One region of the Micromonospora sp. C28ISP2-4 genome, then DNA from elsewhere that is predicted to be linked to it. Evidence: riboswitches for the same ligand, from Rfam matches in the RefSeq annotation. Region 1 holds a riboswitch; each other region holds the start of a gene.
What was found. A riboswitch is a leader RNA that binds a small molecule or an ion and turns the genes downstream of it on or off. The one in region 1 is predicted to bind cyclic di-AMP.

Region 1 (3,655 bases):
TCGACCTGGACGTCGGTGACGCCCGGCAGCGCGCTCAGCTCGGTGCTCACCGAGTTGACGCAGTGCCCGCAGGTCATGCCGCTCACCTGGTAGGTGGTCTCCATCTCGCCCTCCGATCTGATACCCCCCAGGGGTACGTTCGGAACGTTAGCATACCCCCGAGGGGTACGCTATCCTCGGTTTCATGACCGCGCCGTCCAGCCCGACCCGGGGCTACACCGCCAGCAAGGACCAACTCCTCGCCCGGCTCCGCCGGATCGAGGGCCAGGTCCGTGGCATCGAGAAGATGGTCGAGGACGACCGCTACTGCATCGACGTGCTGACGCAGATCTCGGCCATCCAGGCGGCGCTGGACAAGGTCGGGCTGGGCCTGCTCGACGGGCACGCCCGGCACTGCATGCACGAGGGCGCCGCCGAGGGCCGGGCCGACGAGATGGCGACCGAGATGATGGCCGCCGTCGGCCGCCTGATGAAGCGCGGCTGAGCGGGGACCTCCGGCCTACCGGCGACACCGGCCGGGCCGGTCTGACCCGCGCCGCGCGTGTCACCGGCCACGGCGTCCGGGAGCGCCCCGCCGGGCTGCCTACCATGGCCGGGCGACGCCCCGGACGTGGACGACACGTCCGCCCCGGCCCGGTGACCGGACCGGTCCGGCGGACCAGGCGTCGCCGCGACCGTTGGGAGAGACGCCATGGGTGCCGACCACACCCACCCCGCGCCCGCCGCGCCGCCGGGGGTACGACGGCTGCTCGTCGCCGTGGTGGTGCCGCTGTTCGCGCTCACCGTGATCGCGGCGCTGGTGCTCTGGCCGCGGCAGGACCGGGAACCGGTCGGCGGCGCGGACGTCCCCCGCTACCACGGCACCGTGACCCGGCTGGTCACCGAGCCCTGCCCGCCCACCCCGGAGGCCCCGGACGGCGGCGGTGGCCCCTGCGGCACCGTGACGGTGACCGCCGAGCAGGGCCCGGACGCGGGCCGGCAGGTCGAGACGCCGATCCCGGCCGGGCCGGGCGCGCCCCGGGTCGCGGTCGGCGACGAGGTCGTCCTGGTCGAACTGACCGACCCGGCCGACCCGGCGGTGAAGTCCTACAACATCGCCGAGCACCAGCGCGGTACGCCGCTGATCTGGCTGATGGTGCTCTTCGCCGCCGCGATCGTGGCGTTCGGCCGCTGGCGCGGGCTCGCCGCGCTCGGCGGCCTGGTGGCCAGCTTCGCCATCCTGCTCGGCTTCGTGCTGCCGGGCATCGGCGCCGGCCAGCCCCCGCTTCTGGTGGCGATCGTGGGCGCCGCGTTGATCATGTTCGTGGTGCTGTACCTGACCCACGGGATCACCGCGCAGACGTCGGTGGCGGTGCTCGGCACGCTCGGCAGTCTGGTGGTCACCGGCGTGCTCGGCCTGCTCGCCACGTCCGCCACCCACCTGACCGGCTTCGGCAGCGAGGACGCCACCACGCTGTCCATGTTCCAGGGCGACGTGGACCTGCACGGGCTGCTGCTGGCCGGCATCATCATCGGCTCGCTGGGCGTACTGGACGACGTCACGGTCACCCAGGCGGCCACCGTCACCGAGCTGGCGCACGCCAACCCCGGCCTGTCCCGCCGGCAGCTCTACCGGGCGGCGACCCGGGTGGGCCGGGCCCACATCGCGTCCACCGTCAACACGATCGTGCTGGCGTACGCGGGCGCCTCGCTGCCGCTGCTGCTCCTGCTGGTCGCCGACTCCCGCCCGGTGAGCGAGATCCTGACGAGCGAGTTCCTCGCCCAGGAGATCGTCCGCAGCGCGGTCGCCACGCTCGGCCTGATCGCCGCCGTACCGCTGACGACCGGACTGGCCGCGGTCGTGACCACCGCCGGACGGCGCTCGCGCGGCGCGGAGCCGGCGCCGCCCGCGCCCCGGCCGCCGACCGGACGGGACGACGCGCTGGAGGCGCTCGGCGGCGGGAAGAGCACGGAGGCCGCATGGTGACACTCCGCAGCGTGACCATCGATTTCAAACGCGACGCTGGTCACGGTGCGCCACGGCGAAATCTCGCTATTGGTCGGCTTCCGGACGTAGATCCTCAGGAGTGCTGTCGGGTAACCTCGCTGCCGGTCACCGCCGAAGGCGCGCACCGGCGCCAGCGGTGCCGCCGCCCAATCGCCCGCGGGCGAGCCGGGGAACCAGGTACATGGGGTGAATCCGCGACAGCGGTAGGGGCCACTTCCGTCCCGAACCCGTCAGCTAACCCGGTCGGCGGCCGACGGAAGGGAACACTGTGACGGCACCCCTGCGCCGCTGGCTGACACCCGTGGTGGCCGTGCTGGCCTCGCTAGCAGTGCTGGCCGGGCCGACCCCGGCGACCGCGGCACCCACCGCGGCGGCCCCCGGCACCCCCTCGGGCCACGAGGAGGACGGCGAACCGCCGCTGATCACCGAGGCGATCGACGCGGCCAACCGGAACTTCCTCCAGGCCAAGGCGAAGCTCGCCAAGTCGCAGGACCGCCAGCGGCGGCTGGCGGCCGAGGTGAAGACGGCACAGGCCGAGCTCGACGCGCTCAGCCCGCAGGTCAACCAGCTCGCCGCCCAGTCCTACCGGACCGGCCGGATGGGCGCGATGGCGATGCTGCTGGAGAGCAACTCGCCCGACTCGTTCGTCCGCCGGGTCAACGCCCTGGACGAGCTGAACCTCCTCAACGCGCAGCGCCTGGCCGCCATCAACGCGGTCAAGACGCGCGCCGAGCAGGCCAAGATCGCGCTCGACGCCGAGGTGCGCGAGCAGGAGAAGCAGAAGAACGCGATGGAGCGCGAGAAGGTGCAGGCCGAGCGCGCGCTGAAGCTCGTCGGCGGTCTCGGCTTCACCGGCGGCCTGGTCTCCGCCACCTCACCGGTCGCCAAGATCGCCCCCGGCCGCACCGCCGACGGCGGATGGAAGGCCGAGTCGTGCAGCGAGGACGACCCGACCACCTCGGGCTGCGTCACCCCGCGCACGCTGCACGCGTACAAGGAGGTCCGCCGCGCGGGCTTCAAGCGCTTCGTGGGCTGCTACCGGCCCGGCGGGCCGTGGGAGCACCCCAAGGGCAAGGCGTGCGACTGGTCGTTGCAGAACAGCGGCTTCGCGCCCTGGCACAACAACGACACCCGCCGGTACGGCAACGAGGTCGCCGCCTTCCTCATCCGCAACGCCGACCGGCTGGGCATCTACTACGTCATCTGGAACCGGCAGATCTGGTTCCCGGCCACCGGCTGGAGTTCGTACAGCGGACCGTCGAACCACACCGACCACGTCCACATGTCGCTGCTCTGACCCGGACACAGTGAAAGGGGCCGCCCTCGGGCGGCCCCTTTTCCGTCTTCCCTGCGGGTCAGCCGGCCAGCGCCGGGTCGGCGGGCGCCGCCGGAGCGGGCAGCGGGGCCGGGGCCTGCGCCACCGTCCGCACCTCGCCGCCGGCGAGCCGGTACGACATGCCCACCACCGTGCACTGCCCCGCAGCCACCCGCTCGGCCAGGACGGCGGACCGGGCCAGCAGCGTCTCGACGGTCTGCGCGATGTGCACGTCGACGATGCCGTCGAGGTCCTCGACGCCCTGGCGGGCGGCGCGCAGCAGGCTGGGCGAGACCGCGTCCACCACCGCGCCCAGGTGCCCGAGCTGGGCGGCGCCGGTCCGGAACCCCTCC
Region 2 (3,655 bases), on a different contig from region 1:
GGACCCCGGCTCGGGCGTCCGCACGCTCTACGTGGCGCTGTCCCGGGCCACCCAGCGCCTCACCACGCTCGACCCGGTGGGGTGACCGGCCCCGCCGCCACCCACAGTTCACTTGCATACATAGCGATGTGAACATACATTGGGCCGGGCCGGTACGGGGCAGGAAGGGTGTTGGCGTGGGCGCAGGTCATGACCACAGCGGCGCGGTGGCCAACGCGGCGCACCGCCACCGGGGCCGCCTCTGGGCCGCCTTCGCGCTGCTCGCCGCCCTGATGGTGGTCGAGGCGGTCGCCGCCTTCACCACCGGCTCCCTGGCACTGCTCTCCGACGCCGGGCACATGTTCACCGACGTCCTCGGCATCGGCATGGCCCTCGCGGCGATCACCGCCACCCGCCGCGCCGGCACCGACCCGCAACGGACGTTCGGGCTCTACCGGCTGGAGGTGCTCGCCGCCCTCGCCAACGCCGTACTGCTCGGCGCCGTCGCGATCTACGTCCTGGTCGAGGCGGTGCGCCGCTTCGGCGAGCCGCCGGAGGTGCTGGCCGGCCCGATGCTCGTGGTGGCGGTGCTCGGCCTGCTCGCCAACATCGTCGCGTTCGCGCTGCTGCGCGCCGGGTCGAAGGAGAGCATCAACCTGCGCGGGGCGTACCTGGAGGTGCTCGGCGACCTGCTCGGCTCGCTCGGCGTGATCGCCGCCGCGCTGGTCATCGCGCTGACCGACTGGTGGTGGGCCGACCCGCTGGTCGCCGTCGGGATCGGCCTGTTCATCCTCCCGCGCACCTGGCGGCTCGGCCGGGCCGCGCTGCGCATCCTGGTGCAGGCCGCGCCGGAACACCTCCAGGTGACCGCCGTGCACGACCGGCTGGCCGCCGTACCCGGCGTGGCCGAGGTGCACGACCTGCACGTCTGGACGCTCACCTCGGGCATGGAGGTGGCCTCGGCGCACCTGACCACCGACCCGGGCGCGGACCCGGCCGGGGTGCTGGCCGCCGCGCGGGCCGCCCTGCACGAGGACTTCTCCATCGATCACGCCACGTTGCAGGTCGAACCCGGAGCGTCGGCCGGAGTGTGCGGACAGACCGAGTGGTGATTAGGACACACTTAAATCACTGTGGCTAATGTAGTCTTATGCCGGTTTTGCCCCGCCTAGTGGCACTGCTCCACAGAGCCGCGCCCGGGCAGCGCCGGTAGTCTCGGTCGCGACCGCACCCGCGGGCGCCACCGGCCCCGGTGGGGCGGCCGTCGCCTAATCGTCCGCAGGGACGAGCCGGGGAACCACGTACGTGGGGTGCATCCGCGTCAGCGGTAGGGATCTTCCGTCCCGAACCCGTCAGCTAACCCGGTCGGCGCTGACGGAAGGACGTGTGAATGCCCCCAGTGGCACCTGTACGAAGGACGGCCGCCCGGTTGGCGGCCCTGCTCGTCGCGACGCTGACCCTCGGCGTCGCGACCGTTCCGGCCTCCCCCGCCTCGGCGGCGCCGGCGACCGGCCTGCTCGCCGCCGCGCCCGGCGACGACGAGGGCGGCACGCCCGAACTGCGTGCCCAGCTCGACGCCGCCAGCAAGGGCTGGCTGGAGGCGAAGGCCGCGCTGAACCGGTCGGTGAGCCGCCAGAAACAACTCAACGAACAACTCAAGACGGTCGGCGCCGAGCTGGCCGTACGCGACGCCAAGGTCGGCGAGATCGCCGCGGTGGCCTACCGCAACGGCCGCCTGGGCACCGCCGGGGCGCTGCTCGGCAGCAGCAGCCCGGAGGGCTTCATGGACCGGGCCGCCGCACTGGAACAGGTAGCCGCGAACGAGGACCGTACGCTGCGCGACCTGATCACCACCCGCGACGAGGCCACCCGCACCCGCGCCCAGCTCGACGGCGAGATCCGCGAGCAGCGCAAGCAGGTGACGGTGATGGCCAAGCGCAAGGAGCAGGCCGAGCGCGCCCTGGAGGTGGCGAACGACCGGGCCTCACGCAGCAGCAGCGGCGGCGGCAGCGTCCAGGGCACCTCCAGCAAGAACGCGAAGCCGGCGCCGCGCAACTCGGACGGCTCCTGGCCGTCGGAGTCGTGCAGCGTCAACGACCCGACCCCGGCCGACGGCTGCATCACGCCGCGCACGCTGCACGCGCTGCAACAGGCCAAGGCGGCGGGCTTCACCCGGTACGTCTCCTGCCACCGGCCCAGCGGCTCGGGTGAGCACCCGAAGGGACGTGCCTGCGACTTCGCCGCGCAGAAGAACGGCTTCGGCGGCGTGGCCACCGGCGGCGACCGGACGTACGGCAACAACCTGGCCGCGTACTTCGTACGCAACGCCGACCCGCTCGCCGTGCTCTACGTGATCTGGTTCAAGCAGATCTGGCTGCCCAGCAGCGGGTGGAAGTCGTACAGCGGCGGCAACGGCGACCCGTCCAGCGACCACACCAACCACGTGCACCTGTCGGTGTACTGAGCGCCCTGCGGGCCGGCCGGATCAGGCCGGCCGGCCCTCCAGGGTCGCTCCCAGACGCGCCGCCAGGCCCAGGTGAGCCGCCCGGGCCTGGCGGAACGCGTACCCGAACAGCGGCGCCGGCGCGGTGAGCGTGATCTCCACGTCGATGCGTACCGTGCCGTCGGGCTCGTCGCGCAGCCGGGTGTGGTTGCGTACCGTCGTGGCGGGCTGCTGCCGCGCCACTGTGACGACCTCGTCCTCGCTGGCGATCAGCACGTCCGCCTGGTACGTGACCGGGAAGTGCAACGGGCCGAGCTGCAGCCGGTCGGTGATCGCGTAGCTGCCCAGCGCGCCCGGCCGGGACGGCAGCTTCCGGACCCGGACGATCAGCGGATGCAGCTCACCCTGGCGGCTCAGGTCACCCAGCAGGGCCACCGCGTCGGCCCGGCTGCACCGGGCCTGCACGGTGTAGCTGAAGCTGTCGCTGCTCTGCAAGCGGGCCCCCTCGCCGTCGTGCGTCGCGACGATCGTCCCGTACCGACGCCGGACTGGCAACGGGTAGAAGGTCCCCTGGCCGCAGGGCATGTGAACGGCGCTCAGGCGCCGGGCAGCACCTCGGGGGTGTCGTCGGCGAACCACGGCTCGGGCGCGCCGAACAGGCCGAGCAGGCCGGTCACCCAGAGCTGCCGGTGCACGAACCGGCTCGGCTCGGTGACCACGAGCTTGACGCCGCTGACCTCGCAGGTCTGGAAGCCCGCGACCATGGCGCTGATGCCGACCGAGTCGATGAACGTGACGAGCCGCATGTTCAGCTCGATCCGCGAGGGGCGACCCTTCGCGAGCACTTCGGCGATCGCTTCCCGCACCTCGTACGCGGTGTCGACGTCGATCTCCCCACGGGGCGCGATCTGGACGACACCACCCGGCCGCACCGACTTCACGATCGACAGGCTCACGCGAGCACCTCCACTCGCCCATGACGGGCGCCTCATCAGTACGCGGGCCGCGACCGAGCGTATTCCTCCGACGGCCCGGTCGCCACCCCCCGGGATGAGCAATTCGCGAACTGGGCACACCTGGGCGTACCCAATCCGGACCTCCGGGTTCCAGTTTCCCCTTCAGGGCGGACCGCGGCCAGCCGTGTGGCCGGGCGGGCCCGCCGATCCGCCGACCAGGGTAGCTGGCGCACGCACGTCCCGTGGGCACCGGTCCCGGCGCGTTCGGGTGGTTCGT
Region 3 (3,655 bases), on a different contig from region 1:
GACGTGTCCGGCCGGTGGCGGCGGGGCGCTCGGGCGGGTGGACTCGTCCCAGGGGCGGCGCGCGCTCAGGCGTACCCCCGGGTCGGGGGTGGGGGTGACGCCGAGCGTGCTCGGGCCGGCGGCGGTCTGCTCGTCGGGGGCCGCGCGGTCGTCGCCACCGCCGGGCGCGGTGCGCTCGGCGGCGACCAGCTCCCGCACGGCGGGCGCGACCTCCTGGCCGAAGATCTGGATCGCGCGCGGTTCGTCGCTGCCGAGGATGAACGTGGTGATGCCGTGCTCCAGCGTGAGCCCGGCCAGTTCCTCCACCCACTGCTCCGGCGGCCCGGCCAGGAAGCCGGCCGACGAGCGGGCGAACGTGCCGGTCACGTTGAGCATACGGCGGATCGCGGCCGGGTCGCGCCCGGCCGCCTCCGCGCCCTCGTCGACCAGCTTGTTCAGGGCGGGCAGCTCGTCGGGGCCCTTCGGCAGGTAGGACAGGGACGGCAGCCAGCCGTCCGCGGCGCGGCCCACCAGGCGCAGCATCCGCGGCTTGTAGGCGCCGACCCAGATGCCGACCTGGTGCGCGGGCGCCGGACCGCGCTTGGCGCCCACCACGCGGTAATGCTCGCCGTCCACGCGGATCATGCCGCGCCGGTCGGTGTCCCAGACCTCGCGGATCACCCGGATCGCCTCGTCGAGGGCGTCGACGGCGGCGCCGGGGGACAGGCGCCGCCCGCCGGTCGCCTCGATCGCGTCCCAGAACGCGCCCGCGCCGAGTCCCAGCTCGACCCGGCCGCCGGTGAGCAGGTCCAGGCTGGCGATGCTGCGGGCCAGCACCACCGGCTGGCGCAGCGGCAGGTTGAGCACGTTGCCGGCCAGGCGGATGCGCTCGGTGGCGGCGCCCACGTAGGACATGAGCGTCCACGTGTCCAGGAAGCCCGGCTGGTACGGGTGGTCCTGGAACGTGACCAGGTCCAGCCCCACCTGCTCGCAGAGCCGGGCGAGCGCCACCACCTGGTCGGGCTGCCCGGCGGCGGGGGTGAGGAACCCGCCGAAGGTCAGCTCGTGTCCGTGATCGGTCATCCGTCCCGCCCTCCCGTGATCTTGCCTGGCCCTGCCACCGTAGCGCCGTCACCGGTAGCCCGGCCGGGTGAAGAGCGTCACAAGAAGTGGACGATCGTCGCAAAACGCTCCTAGCGTCGGTTTCGTTCGCAGACGCGGACACCGCGTGCCGGAAACGCCAAATCCCGCCGCCGGCCCCGGTAACCGAACCTCGCGCGGGAGCGGGGGAACCACACGTTCCACGGTGCATCGTCACCTCGGGGTGAAGCCGCCACCGGCGGCCGGGCTCCTCGGCCCGAACCCGACAGCTCACCTCGTCGGCGTGGAGGAATCCACATGGCAACTGAATACTCAGCCCGAAGCCGCCGTACCGCGCTCGGAGCGGTGGTGGCCGGCGCCGCCGTCGGCGCCGCGGCCCTGTTCGGCCCGGCTGCTCCGGCCAGCGCGGGCGTCAACTGGGACGCGGTCGCGCGCTGCGAATCCGGCGGCAACTGGAAGATCAACACTGGTAACGGCTACTACGGCGGGCTCCAGTTCTCCCGCGCCACCTGGAACGGCTACGGCGGCAAGAAGTACGCCGCCCGCGCCGACCTGGCCAGCCGGTCCGAGCAGATCGCCGTCGCGGAGAAGGTGCTGCGCGGGCAGGGCATCGGCGCGTGGCCGGTCTGCGGCAGGAAGGGCGGCTCGGCGAGCTCCGGGTCGGCCGCGGCCGGCGAGCGGGCCACCACGAAGGCCGTCCCGCGCAAGGCCGCCCCGAAGCGGGCGGCCACGCGTAAGGCCGCGCCGCAGCGGCCCGCGACGAAGGCGGCGCCACAACCCGCGACCGGCGCCGGGACGTACGTGGTCCGGCGCGGGGACACGCTGTCGGAGATCGCCGTGGCGCAGCACGTCGACGGCGGCTGGCGTGCCCTGCACGAGCGCAACCGCGCAGTGGTCGGTGACGACCCCGGCCTGATCTTCCCCGGTCAGCGGCTGCGCCTGCGCTGAGTGGCCCTCGAACGCCCGGCCGGCCCGTCCGGCCGGGCGTTCGCTCCGTCCGCGACACGCCGCGTCGCCGGTGTCCGGCCTGCTCGCGGTGCCGGGGCGCGGCCCGCGACAGCGGGTGACCGCGATTCGTCGGAGCCGGTTGCTAGGGTCACGGTGCTCGGCTAAGACGTGAAGAAGGCGCGGAAATGACCAACGACCCGTTCTCGGCGGCCGCGAGCCTCGACGAGCTGCTGACCCGCACGCAGCAGGCGCTCACCGCGATGCGCTCCCGGGCCTCGGCGCACGCCGACGGCGAGCCGGGCGACCTGCTCCGGGCCGAGGGCACTGCCGCCGGCGGGCGGGTCCGCGCGGTCGCCGTCCAGGGTGGCCGGCTGGATTCCGTGACGGTCGACCCGGAGCTGGCCGGTGAGCCCCTCGACGTCCTCTGCGGGCATCTCGTCGCCGCCGCCAACGCCGCGCTGTCCGAGCTGGACGACCGGGTCAGCGCGTCGGCGCGGGCCGACGCCGACGCGCTCGCCGCCCGGCTCGGCAGCATGGGCGATCAGGCCGAGCTGTTCGGCCGCGCGATGCACGAGGCGGCCGCGCGGATCCACCGCGACCGCGGCACCCCGTCCCGGGCCGGGCGCCCGGCCTGACCCGACCGCACGCGCCCCGGCGCGACGCGGCGCCGCCCCGCACGCGGCGCCGACCACGCGCGACGCGGCGCCGACCACGCGCGACGCGGCGCCGACCACGCGCGACGCGGCGCCGGCCTGACACGAGGAGGCGGCCGGCCGCCGGGAGGACGACGACCGGCCGCGCCACGCCACGGTCAGCTCACTGTGACCGCGGTGTCGTCGACGACGAAGGACGTCTGCAACGAGCTGTCCTCCACGCCGCTGAACGAGATGGTCGCCGTGGTGCCCGCGAGTGACGAGATGTCGAAGGACCGCTGCACGTAGCCGGTGGCCTTGTTCAGGTTGGAGTAGGTGGCCAGCGTGGTGCTGCCCGCCTTGACGGTGAGCTTGTCGTACGCGGTGCTGGTGGTCGACTCCGCGCTGTCGACGTGCAGCCAGAAGCTCAGCGTCGCCCGGCATCCGGCCGGGATCGTCACCGACTGGCTGAGCGTGTCGGTGTGCGACGAGCCGTACCCGTCCAGCCACGCCTTGTACGAGCCGCCGTGCGCGGCCTGGCCGCTGTCCGTGGTGATGACGCCGGACGAGGCGCTCCAGCTCACGTTGCCCGACTCGAAGCCCGGGTTGGCGAGCTTGTTGCCGGAGCAGCCGCCCGACGGCGGGGTGGTCGTGGTGCTCGGCGTGGGCGTCGGGGTGCCGCCGGCGCAGGTCGGCTCACCGGACTGGGCCGGCACGCTGACGGCGGTCCACGCCGCCTTCACCGCGTTGAACTCGGCGCAGCTGCTCGGGTAGAGGTTCTTCGCCGCCTGCAACGTCCACACGCGGTACTTCAGGTAGGACGAGGACGACGTCTTCAGCAGCATCGCGTTGTACATGATCTTCATGGCCTTCTGGATGCCGAGGCCGGTCACGCTGCTGCCGTTGCAGGTCGAGCTGGACGGCTGCCCGTTGGTCGGGCTGCTGCCGTTGGCCAGCAGGTAGAACCAGTGGTTGCCCGGGCCGGCCGCGGCGTG
Region 4 (3,655 bases), on a different contig from region 1:
CGGCCAGGTCGTGCGGGTCCTCCCGCCAGGTCCTTCCCGTGAGGTGCCGACCATGTCGCAGACCGCTCTGTACCACTTCCTCACCTCCGTGCCCGAGGCCGCCGCCATCTGGTCCTTCCTGCTCCTGCTCGCGCTGGGCCTGCTCGCCGCGCTCGTCGCCCGGCCCGAACGCGACCCCGCGCCGGAGACCGCCCCCGACCCGGCCGACGCCGACGCCGCCGGCCGCGAGGACCTGATCCGGTACGCCGAGGAGGTGGCGGTGGCCGCCGCCGGGGCCGCCCAGACGGCCCGTCGCCGCCGGGAGCGGTGGCTGGCCGCGCAGGACGAGGCGGACCGGGCCTGGACCGCGTACGACGAGGCGGACGCCGCCGCCCGCCGCCTGGCCGGCGCCGCCGCGCTGGCCGCCCCGCGTACGCCGCGAACCCCGGCCGAGTACGCGGCCCGCGAGCGCTGGCTGCACCACGCCGCCATGACGGCGCACTGGCGGGGCGACCTGACCGCCCGCCAGCTCGCCGACGTGCTGGCGGGCCGCAACGGGTGGGATCCGCGCCGGCACCCGGCCGAGCAGGAGATCGTGCTGGCCCGCACCGTCCGGGACGGGCGCCGGGCCGGATGGGAGAGCGCCGCCGCACGGGAACGGGCGGCGTGGCGGGACGCGGAGCTGGCCGCCGAGGCCGCCAGCGCGCTCGCCACCGAGGCGTACGAGGCCACCGTGGCGCTGCGGCCCGCCCCGGCGTACCGCAGCGCGACGCCGAGCACCCTGCCGGTGCCCGCGGCGGTCCGGAACGCACGCTGGCGCCCCGCCCGGGTCGGCTGAGACGACCGTCTCGACCGAATCGTTACCCGGAACGTGGTGAGCCCGGTCGCCCGGGCCGCCGAAACGGGCGTCCGGCGCAGAACAGGTCATCGAGTCGCGCAATTGCCAGGTCGGCGCTGGCCGTATGTCCGCTTTCCGCCGCCGGGTGCCGTCGAAACTGCTTGTCCCATTGAGTGAAGTCAGTAACCGGGTGTTCCGAAATCGGTTACCCCGGATCACGTTTACGCAGGTGGGAGCGCTTGGCATGGGACATACCCGCCGGTAGTGTCGGCGCGTCCGATGCGGTAATCGATCGCCGACGGCGACGCCGCACCGACCCGCCTAATCGTGTTCCACGAACCGGGGACCCATGAGCAACATCGGGGTGAATCCGCGAGCCCACGGCCCGCGGTAGGGCGTACTTCCCGCCCGAATCCGTCAGCTAACCCGGTCGGCGGCCACGGAAGGAGTACCGCTCTTGCCCACCCCTCGATCGTCCCCCCGCCTCCACGGCACCGCGGTGCCCGCGCTCGCCTGACGCGCGACCGGCCCGCCCCCTGGGCGCCCGGCATCACGGGCGTTCCCGATCCCCCGGCCATCCGGCCCCGCCAGCACGTGTGAGTTCCTCCGCGTGCCGGGCCGGCTTGCGCCGCTCACGCCCCGTGGAGGATTTCGTGAAGCACCACCTGAAGCGTCAGCTGCGACGGATCGTCACCGAACGCCCGTACCAGATCGTCGCCGGATCGGCCGCCGCGCTCGTGCTGGCCGCCGGCGCCGGCACCGTCGCCACCGCCGGTGACGACGCCCCGGCCCAGGAGAACACCGCAGCGGTCGCCGATCTCGGCGCCGCCCGCCTCGGCGAGCAGCCGGCCAGCCGCGGCGAGGCCCGCATCGCCGTACCGCAGGCGTCGCCAAGCGCTTCCGCCGCGCCCAGCGCGTCGCCGAGCGCCTCCCCGTCGAAGACGGCCACTGCCGACCCGGACACCACGGCGAAGGCCAAGCCGAAGCCGCCGTCGAGCAAGACGCTCGACTACGACTACCAGGCGCAGATCAACTACTTCTACTGCGGTCCGGCCGCCGTGCGCAACGCGCTCAGCGCCACCGGCATCGAGCGCAGCCAGGACGCGCTCGCCGCCTCCCTCGGCACCACCGAGATGGGCACCAACTCGGCCGAGGACACCACCCGCGTGCTCAACCAGCAGGTCAAGGGCAACCCGTACCGGACCCGCATGATTCCCGGCACCGCCACCCCGGCCCAGATGGACCGGCTCCAGGCCGACGTGGTCGAGGCGATCAGCAACGGCCGCGCGATCGTCGCGAACGTCGCCGGCACGGCCACCGACACCAACGGCGGCTGGCACTCGTTCCCGGGCGGCCACTACGTCGCTGTGGTCGGCTACAAGAACGACGGCCGGACGGTACGCATCGCCGACTCGGCCGACCCGTCGCTGCCGTCGTACTGGGTCACCACGATCGGACCTGGCGAACTGGGTCTCCACACGCGGCCTCCGCCTGACCCCGACCCTCCCGCCCCGCCCCTCCGCCCTCCCTCGACCCGCTGATCTTGCACTTGTGGCCCGGTCACAGCGGACAAAAAGCCGGGCATCCTGGGGGCCGCAACTGCAAGATCAGGGTGCGGGCGGCGCGGAGGTCGGCGAGGGCTCGCTCTCGCGTGTCCGGGGCGGGCGGTGGCAGACTGCGCCAATGGGCGATGCGACGGGGAAGCGGCACCTGGTTCTCCTGCACGGCATGGGCTCCACCGGCGAGGTGTGGCTGCCCTGGGCGCCGCTGCTGGAGCGCCGCTGGCCCGGCCGCTGGCTCGCCCCCGACCTGGCGGGACACGGCTGGTCGCCGCCGCTAGACGGCTACTCGTTCGACGCCCTGGCCCAGCGTGTGGCCGACGGGCTCGGCCCGGTCCGGCTCGGCCCCACCGACCGGCTGGTGCTGCTCGGGCACTCGCTCGGCGGGGTGGTCGCGCTGGCGCTCGCCGCCCGGCGGCGGGGTCTGCCGGTCGACGCCGTGGTCGGGCTCGGCATCAAGGCGGTCTGGTCCCCGGCCGAACTGGCCAAGTCGGCGGAGCTGGCCGCCCGGCCGGTCACCTGGTTCGCCACCCGGGACGAGGCGGCCCGCCGCTACCTGCGGGTGTCCGGGCTCGCCGGGCTGTTCGCGCCGGACCATCCGGTGGTGGAGGCGGGGCTGCGGCGTGAGGACGGCCGCTGGCGGCTCGCGATGGACCCGGCCGCGTTCGCGGTCGGGGAGCCCCGGCTGCCCGCTCTGCTGGCCGCCACCGGCGTGCCGGTGCTGCTGGCCCGGGGCGAGCTGGACCCGATGGTGACCGACGCGCAGCTCAAGGAACTGGGCGTGCCGGTGGCGACACTGCCCGGGCTGGGCCACAACGCGCACGTCGAGGACCCGGAGGCGGTGCTCGCCCTGCTCGACCCGTACCTCTGAGCGGCCGCGCCGACCCCCGCCGGCCCGGCGGGAGGCCGGCGGCGTCCTAGGCGGTGCGCGGCGCCGGGACCGCCCAGTCCGGTTCCAGCTCGCGGCGGGCGGCGGTGAGGAACGCCTCGGCGTAGCCGTCGGCGGGGAAGTCGCCCAGGTAGCGGGTCCGGGCCGCCCAGCGCTGCGCCGCCTTCGGGTCGGCGTCGAGCAGGTCGGTGAGCACCTCGTCCACGTTGGACATGTCGCGCCGCAGCACGTAGCCGGACGCCGCGAGCGGGAACCGCTCGACGAAGTGCTCGCCGTCGGCGCCGGTGTCGGTGACCGCGTACGGCTTGCCGGAGTAGAGCCAGTCGGAGATGACCCCGGAGACGTCGGAGACCAGCGCGTCGGCGCGGTTGACGCACTCGGTGAGCGTCA

Region 2: another riboswitch for cyclic di-AMP. It lies ahead of Q3W68_RS27555 (hypothetical protein); the one in region 1 lies ahead of Q3W68_RS05600 (hypothetical protein).
Region 3: another riboswitch for cyclic di-AMP. It lies ahead of Q3W68_RS17140 (transglycosylase family protein); the one in region 1 lies ahead of Q3W68_RS05600 (hypothetical protein).
Region 4: another riboswitch for cyclic di-AMP. It lies ahead of Q3W68_RS14590 (C39 family peptidase); the one in region 1 lies ahead of Q3W68_RS05600 (hypothetical protein).

What each region holds. Positions count from the first base shown of each region.
Region 1 covers NZ_JAUMKG010000001.1:1,169,472-1,173,126, forward strand. Annotated here, with positions in the region: gene Q3W68_RS05585 (heavy-metal-associated domain-containing protein) at 1-104, opposite strand, end outside; gene Q3W68_RS05590 (metal-sensitive transcriptional regulator) at 185-484, shown strand; gene Q3W68_RS05595 (YibE/F family protein) at 692-1,966, shown strand; cyclic di-AMP (ydaO/yuaA leader) riboswitch at 2,121-2,252, shown strand; gene Q3W68_RS05600 (hypothetical protein) at 2,256-3,284, shown strand; gene Q3W68_RS05605 (carbonic anhydrase) at 3,343-3,655, opposite strand, start outside.
Region 2 covers NZ_JAUMKG010000010.1:31,564-35,218, forward strand. Annotated here, with positions in the region: gene Q3W68_RS27545 (AAA family ATPase) at 1-85, shown strand, start outside; gene Q3W68_RS27550 (cation diffusion facilitator family transporter) at 177-1,091, shown strand; cyclic di-AMP (ydaO/yuaA leader) riboswitch at 1,235-1,365, shown strand; gene Q3W68_RS27555 (hypothetical protein) at 1,370-2,443, shown strand; gene Q3W68_RS27560 (SRPBCC family protein) at 2,465-2,917, opposite strand; gene Q3W68_RS27565 (STAS domain-containing protein) at 3,019-3,378, opposite strand.
Region 3 covers NZ_JAUMKG010000004.1:211,925-215,579, forward strand. Annotated here, with positions in the region: gene Q3W68_RS17135 (LLM class flavin-dependent oxidoreductase) at 1-1,062, opposite strand, end outside; cyclic di-AMP (ydaO/yuaA leader) riboswitch at 1,234-1,379, shown strand; gene Q3W68_RS17140 (transglycosylase family protein) at 1,378-2,028, shown strand; gene Q3W68_RS17145 (YbaB/EbfC family nucleoid-associated protein) at 2,214-2,663, shown strand; gene Q3W68_RS17150 (M4 family metallopeptidase) at 2,840-3,655, opposite strand, start outside.
Region 4 covers NZ_JAUMKG010000003.1:274,198-277,852, forward strand. Annotated here, with positions in the region: gene Q3W68_RS14585 (hypothetical protein) at 53-817, shown strand; cyclic di-AMP (ydaO/yuaA leader) riboswitch at 1,126-1,268, shown strand; partial or broken gene Q3W68_RS14590 (C39 family peptidase) at 1,459-2,302, shown strand; gene Q3W68_RS14595 (alpha/beta fold hydrolase) at 2,501-3,247, shown strand; gene Q3W68_RS14600 (CDP-glycerol glycerophosphotransferase family protein) at 3,294-3,655, opposite strand, start outside.